3 regions of the Streptomyces sp. NPDC045967 genome follow, and region 1 is predicted to be linked to each of the others. Evidence: riboswitches for the same ligand, from Rfam matches in the RefSeq annotation. Region 1 holds a riboswitch; each other region holds the start of a gene.
The links. A riboswitch is a leader RNA that binds a small molecule or an ion and turns the genes downstream of it on or off. The one in region 1 is predicted to bind cyclic di-AMP.
Positions count from the first base shown of each region.

Region 2: another riboswitch for cyclic di-AMP. It lies ahead of AC07FY_RS25075 (M23 family metallopeptidase); the one in region 1 lies ahead of AC07FY_RS16610 (transglycosylase family protein).
Region 3: another riboswitch for cyclic di-AMP. It lies ahead of AC07FY_RS04755 (LysM peptidoglycan-binding domain-containing M23 family metallopeptidase); the one in region 1 lies ahead of AC07FY_RS16610 (transglycosylase family protein).

Region 1 covers NZ_JBWKLE010000007.1:69,489-71,743, reverse strand. Annotated here, with positions in the region: gene AC07FY_RS16615 (LysM peptidoglycan-binding domain-containing protein) at 1-599, shown strand, start outside; cyclic di-AMP (ydaO/yuaA leader) riboswitch at 875-1,047, shown strand; gene AC07FY_RS16610 (transglycosylase family protein) at 1,051-1,773, shown strand; gene eno (phosphopyruvate hydratase) at 2,048-2,255, shown strand, end outside.
Region 2 covers NZ_JBWKLE010000015.1:119,142-121,396, forward strand. Annotated here, with positions in the region: gene AC07FY_RS25070 (M16 family metallopeptidase) at 1-934, shown strand, start outside; cyclic di-AMP (ydaO/yuaA leader) riboswitch at 1,159-1,318, shown strand; gene AC07FY_RS25075 (M23 family metallopeptidase) at 1,331-2,128, shown strand.
Region 3 covers NZ_JBWKLE010000002.1:194,409-196,663, reverse strand. Annotated here, with positions in the region: gene AC07FY_RS04760 (SGNH/GDSL hydrolase family protein) at 1-148, opposite strand, end outside; gene AC07FY_RS04755 (LysM peptidoglycan-binding domain-containing M23 family metallopeptidase) at 311-1,273, opposite strand; cyclic di-AMP (ydaO/yuaA leader) riboswitch at 1,276-1,452, opposite strand; gene AC07FY_RS04750 (tyrosine-protein phosphatase) at 1,769-2,255, shown strand, end outside.

The DNA.
Region 1 (2,255 bases):
CCGGGACCGGCAGGCCCTCCACCGACTTCGGCGCCCCGACGCAGCCCGCGCCGACCCCGTCCGGCAGCCCGTCGTTCGCGCTGCCCGACGGCCCGCTCGCGCCCTCCCTCGGACTGCCCGTCATGCCCTCGCCGGACGAACCGGAGCCGACGCCCTCCCCGACCGACCCCACCGCTCCGACCGCCCCGGTGAACCCGGACGCGCCCACCACGCCCCCCACCACGCCGCCCGGCACCCCGCCGACCACCCCTGGCCTGCCGCCGGTCACCCCGGGCGACCCCACGGCCCCGGCCGACCCGACGGCTCCGGTGAGCCCCGAGGCGCCGACCACCCCGACGACCCCGCCCGCGACGCCCGCGACGGCCCCCGAGGGCAGCGGCAAGCACCGCGGCACGCCGGCCGTCGAGGTGTCCGGCCCCGCTGACGCCCCGTCCGCGCCCACGTACACGGTCAAAGCGGGCGACAGCCTGACGGCCATCGCGGACGCCAAGGGACTCGAGGGCGGCTGGAACGCGCTCTACGCGGCCAACGAGCAGGTCATCGGCGGAGACGCAGACCTGATCAAGCCCGGCCAGAACCTGGATCTAACCGCCGAATAGGGGCACTTCGGCCGGTCGGAAAGAGTCGATTGTCCGTTTTGATCAAGTGAGACATGCGTCTCTTCCGGTCAACTGGCGTGTCTCGCCCGGGGGCTTCCGCAAACCCGGCCCTCACCTGCGCAAACGTCCCCGCGGCGAGCGCAAGTAGGGGCCGATTCCCCCGAAAACGCCCGTTGAACATCGGGGGGAGACCTGTCTACCTTCTGAATCGCCCGCCACCGCGGGCTCCTTCGACCGCATCGCCGAATCCTGCCGGCGGACGGGGGGAACAGTCGTCGCGTCAAGCGCCGAAGGCAGGAGCGGGGGAACCAAGGTAGGCGCCGGGAGCGGCCGTTGAGAGACGGTCACGCCACCGGCTAGGGGTCAAGACGTGCGCTAGGTCGCACGGCCGGGCAACTCACTCGCCCGAACCCGACAGCTCACCTCGTAGGCGTCGGTGAGGAGAAACTCCATGCTGCTTTCCGGCAAGGGCAAGCACCGTCGCGGTTCCAAGGCCGTTCGCATCGTCACGCTCGCCGGTGTCGCCGGTGTGGCCGTCGCCGCCCCCCTGATGGCCGCGGGCACCGCCAGCGCCGCCACCGCGTCCGAGTGGGACAAGGTCGCGCAGTGCGAGTCCGGTGGCAACTGGGCCATCAACACGGGCAACGGCTACTACGGCGGCCTGCAGTTCTCGTCCTCGACCTGGGCCGCGTACGGCGGCAAGTCGTACGCCGCGCAGGCCAACCAGGCCTCCAAGGCCCAGCAGATAGCCGTCGCGGAGAAGGTCCTCAAGGGCCAGGGCAAGGGTGCCTGGCCGCACTGCGGCAAGGGTCTGTCGAACTCCTCCTACACCGGCGGCGGCGCGACCGCGGCCGCCCCCAAGCAGGAGAAGAAGACCGAGCCCAAGCAGACGGCGCCGAAGCAGACGGCCCCGAAGCAGGCGGCCCCGAAGCAGGCGGCCCCGAAGCAGGAGACGAAGCGCTCCGAGGCCCCGACCACCCGCTCCGAGCGCTCCGCGGCCCCGGCCCCGAAGACCGGCAACGGCTCGTACGCGGTCAAGGCCGGCGACACCCTGGGTACCATCGCCGAGACCAACGGCGTGCAGGGCGGCTGGGAGAAGCTGTTCGAGCTGAACAAGGACATCGTCTCGGACGCCGACCTGATCTTCCCGGGTCAGAAGCTGAAGCTCAGCTGACCGGCGCGGCGACAGCCGCGCAGTCCGTGAGCACCACGCACCACCACACACCGCCCGGCGCGTCTCCCCCCACGCGCCGGGCGGTGGCGTGTCAGGGGCCGGGCCCCCGGTGGCCGGGCGCTCTATGTCCTGGAACAGGGGTATTCGGACCCTTTTTCGTCCCAGGACCCGGGCGGTCGGCGGGCCGAGTGCCCGGATCCGGTTAGGCTCTAGGCGGCAAGGCCATCCCACGGCCTGACGCCACCGCACACCCAGCGTCACATCCCAGAAGGAGATGCTCGTGCCGTCCATCGACGTCGTCGTAGCCCGGGAAATCCTGGACTCCCGAGGCAACCCCACGGTCGAGGTCGAGGTGGGCCTCGACGATGGCAGCACCGGCCGTGCTGCAGTTCCGTCCGGCGCCTCCACCGGTGCCTTCGAGGCCATCGAGCTGCGTGACGGTGACCCCGACCGTTACTTCGGCAAGGGCGTCGAGAAGGCCG
Region 2 (2,255 bases), on a different contig from region 1:
CCCCCACGAGCTGGCCAACCCCCAGCGCCGCGCCGCCAAGCAGCTCTCCAAGGAGCTCTTCCCGGCGAGCCTGCGGATGTCCCGCCCGCGCCAGGGCACCGAGGAGACGGTCGCCCGGATCGACGCCGCGGCCGTCCGCGCCTTCTACGAGGCCCACGTACGCCCCGCCACCGCCACCGCCGTGGTCGTCGGGGACCTGACCGGCCTCGACCTGGACGCGGTCCTCGCCGACACCCTGGGCGCCTGGACCGGTGACACCGCCGAGGCCCTCCCGGTGCCGCCGGTGACCGCCGACGACACCGGCCGCGTCGTCATCGTGGACCGGCCCGGTGCGGTCCAGACGCAGCTGCTGATCGGCCGGATCGGGCCGGACCGGCACGACGCGGCGTGGGCGGCCCAGGTGCTCGGCACGTACTGCCTGGGCGGCACCCTGACGTCCCGGCTGGACAAGGTGCTGCGCGAGGAGAAGGGCTACACCTACGGCGTGCGCGCCTTCGGTCAGGTGCTGCGCTCCACGGCCGACGGCAAGGGCGCCTCGATGCTGGCCATCAGCGGCTCGGTGGACACCCCGAACACCGCCCCGGCGCTCGAGGACCTGTGGAAGGTGCTGCGCACCCTCGCGGAGGGCGGCCTGACCGACGCCGAACGGGACGTGGCCGTGCAGAACCTGGTGGGCGTGGCCCCGCTCAAGTTCGAGACGGCCGCCTCGGTCGCGGGCACCCTGGCCGACCAGGTCGAGCAGGAGCTGCCGGACGACTACCAGGCGCAGTTGTACGCGCGGCTCGCGGAAACCGGCACCGTGGAGGCGACTTCGGCGGTCGTGAACGCCTTCCCCGCGGACCGGCTGGTGACGGTCCTGGTGGGCGACGCGGCGCAGATCGAGGAGCCGGTGCGGGCCCTGGGAATCGGCCCCGTGAGCGTCGTCACCAACTGACCTCCACGGGCGGCACGGCGCTGCACGAGCGGTGCCGGGCGGCCCGGCAAGGGGCTTCCGGCGGACATGTCTGCCGGAAGCCCCTTTGTCCGTTTAGTGGAGAGGTAGCTTTTATGCGGTGTGGCGTACGCAACAAAAAGGCGTCTCTGTTTGGCGATTGACGGATGATCCGCCTAGCGTCACCTGTGCTGTCCGTCAGTTGTACGCGCCGCACCCGCGGCACCGGGCAGCGATCGCCGAGTCCCCGTCAGGCGCAAGCCTGGGGAGCCGGGGACCCACATCAGTCCCTGGGGTGAATCGGACCGCCTCGCAAGAGGAGGCCCGTAGGAGACCTTCCTGCTCCGAACCCGTCAGCTAACCCGGTAGGCGAGAGGGAAGGAAAGGATCAGCCCCTTCATGGCGTTTGGCAGTCGTGCCGCCGGCAAGCACCGCGGTTCCAGCCGTTTGAGCCGCAAGACCGCCGGCTACGCCGGTATAGCCGCCCTCGCCACCACTGGTGTCGTCGGCTCCCTCGCCGCCCCGGCCTTCGCCGCGGACAGCAGCGACAACCACTCCTCCTCGGACAACGCGCTCGGCGCGGTCGTCGTCGCCGAGGACCTCGCGGGTGACATCGAGGACCAGGCCGCCTCCCAGCAGCGTGCCGCCGAGCACGCCGCCGCCAAGGCGCAGGCCGAGGCCGACGCCAGGCAGCGGGCCGCCGAGTCCAAGCGCCTCGCCGAGGTCAAGGCGAAGGCCGAGCGCGAGGCCGCCGAGCGTGCCGCGCGCGAGGAGGAGCGCAAGCGCCTCAACACCTTCGTCTCCCCGCTCGACAGCTCGTACGTCAGCACGCAGTACAAGGCGGGCGGCGGCATGTGGTCCTCCGGCAGCCACACGGGCATCGACTTCCACGCCGCCTCCGGCACCACCGTCCGCGCGGTCGGCGCCGGTGTCGTCGTCGAGGCCGGCTGGGGCGGCGCGTACGGCAACAACGTCGTGATCAAGCACAACGACGGTACGTACACCCAGTACGGGCACATGGCCTCGCTGAGCGTCTCCGTCGGCCAGCAGGTCACCCCCGGCCAGAAGATCGGCCTGTCGGGCTCCACGGGCAACTCCAGCGGCCCGCACCTGCACTTCGAGGCCCGCACCGGTGCCGACTACGGCTCGGACATCGACCCGGTCTCCTATCTGCGCTCGCACGGCGTCAGCCTCTGACCCGCATCGCACCGCAGCACCGAAGGCCCCGGCTCCCCGAGCCGGGGCCTTCGTGCTGCTCCGGCGAATTCGGCATCCCTCATTTCCGGCCGCTCTCGGAAATCATCGTGTGTTGCAATAGAGTCGC
Region 3 (2,255 bases), on a different contig from region 1:
CCCGCCGGTCGGCCAGGAGCACGGCGAGCCGGTCCGCCCAGCCGAGAGGGGAACCCCCGGGTCCCGGGTCCCCCACGCCCTCGGTGAAGCTGTCCCCGATCGCCGCGTACGAGCCGATGGTCTTGAGTGTCGTCGTCGTCGCTGCCACGGGACGACATCCTTCACCCGCGCACACGACCTACGCCAACGTAAGCAGGGGTTGACGGACCGTGATCTGCGCCACGCCCCGTCCGGGGAATAGGCGCGCACCGGGCCGGGACCCCCCTCGGGCCCCGGCCCGGTGCGTGTTCGTGCCCGGCGGCGGCTGCCGTCAGAGGGTGACGCCCTTCGAGCGGAGGTAGCCCACCGGATCGATGTCGGAGCCGTAGGACTGCCCGGTGCGGATCTCGAAATGCAGGTGCGGACCGGTGGAGTTGCCGGTGGAGCCGGCGAGCCCGACGCGCTGGCCGGCCGTGACGCTCTGGCCCACCGAGACGGACAGCGCGGAGAGGTGGCCGTACTGGGAGTACTTGCCGTCGGCGTGCCGGATGATGACCTCGTTGCCGTACGACCCGGCCCAGCCGGCCGACACCACGGTGCCCGCGCCGACGGCCTTGACGGTGGTGCCGGAACTCGCGATGAAGTCGACGCCCGTGTGGTAGCCCGAGGACCACATCGCACCCGAGGCGCGGTAGGGGGTGGAGATCCCGCCGCTCACCGGGGACACGAACCCGGCGGCGGTCGGGGCCTTGGCCGCGGTGGAGGAACCACTGCTCTGCGCCTTCTGCTGCGGGCGCGGGGCCGGGACGGGCGCGGCCTTGGCGGAGGAGCCCTCGGCGGCGGACCGGGCGCCGGTCGAGGACCGCTGGGCGGGCGCCGGAGCCGGAGCCGCTTCGGCGGCCTTCGCACCGAGGGTCAGCTTCAGGCCCGGGTGGATCAGGGACGGGTCGGCGCCGACGGCCTCGCGGTTGTCGGCGTAGAGCTTCTCCCAGCCGCCGGAGAGCCGGCGCTCGGCGGCGATCTTGGAGAGGTAGTCGCCGGGCACGACGGTGTAGACGGTCGGCGCGGCCTCCGCTGCGGCGGGGGCGGCCTGGAGCGCGACGGGGAGCTGCGGGGCGACGGCGGGGGCCGAGGCGGGCGCGGCTGCGGCGGGGGCGGCCGCGGCAGGGGCCGCGTGGGCCGTGGCGGCGCCCATCAGGGGCAGCGCGAGCGCTGCGCCACCGGTGCCGGCGGCGGCGAGGCCGCGGGGAAGGGAAAGGGACTTGGGACGGCGGTGCTTACCCTGTGCGGGCATGGCGAATTCCTCTCCGTCGCCGGCGAGGTGAGCTGTCGGGTTCGGACTGGAGATGTCCGGCCGTACGCGAACGGATCGCGCACGACTTCACCCCTAGCCGTTCCGGAGGGAAGATCCGGGACGGCGGCTTACCTGGTTCCCCCGCTCCTGCCGCGCGCGTGAATAGACGGGTGCGGTTTCCGGGAGGCGGCAGGATTAGGCGGTCCACCCGGATCGATCGCGAAGGTAATCGAGTTCGGGCACACGGAACAAGCCATGTATTCCCCAAGGGAATCGGCGGGACGGGGGATCGGCGGAATTCCCGTCACCCTCCGTTTGTTCCGCACCGTCAACAACCCTTCCGGCCGGGCCATTCGACTTTCGCGATCAGGCACGCACGGTCACCGTATGATCTGGCTCACGGGGCGAGGCCCGATCTCGCCGTCGCGTGCGGCAAGTTGGAGCCAATCAGCTCAATACGGACAAGCTGTCCCACGATGAAGCGGAGGAGTTCCTTTGACCCAGCAGATACAGGAGCCGGAGCTGTCGGGAGTGCGCAATTTCCGCGACGTGGGCGGATTGCCGACTTCGAACGGACGCCAGGTCAGGCCAGGGCAATTGTTCCGAAGCGGACATCTTGCACATGCCACCGAAACCGATGCGGAGTTCCTCGCATCGCTCGGACTCCACACCATCTTCGACTTCCGCAACGACGCCGACCACGCCCTGGAGGGGCCGGACATCGCGCTGCCCGGCGTACGGAACGTCAACATCCCGCTCACGGACCCGGCGGACGGCCGGGAGTTCTGGACGATGGTCCGCGAGGGAGCCCTCGAGGAGTTGCGCTCGGCCCTCGGCGACGGCAAGGGCGCGGCCCGGATGGCGCAGTCGTACCGCACGATCATCCTGCAGCGCACGGCCGAGCACAGCCGCGTGGTGCACGCCCTCGCGGAGGACAGCGTCCCCGCCCTGCTGCACTGCGCGGCCGGGAAGGACCGGGCGG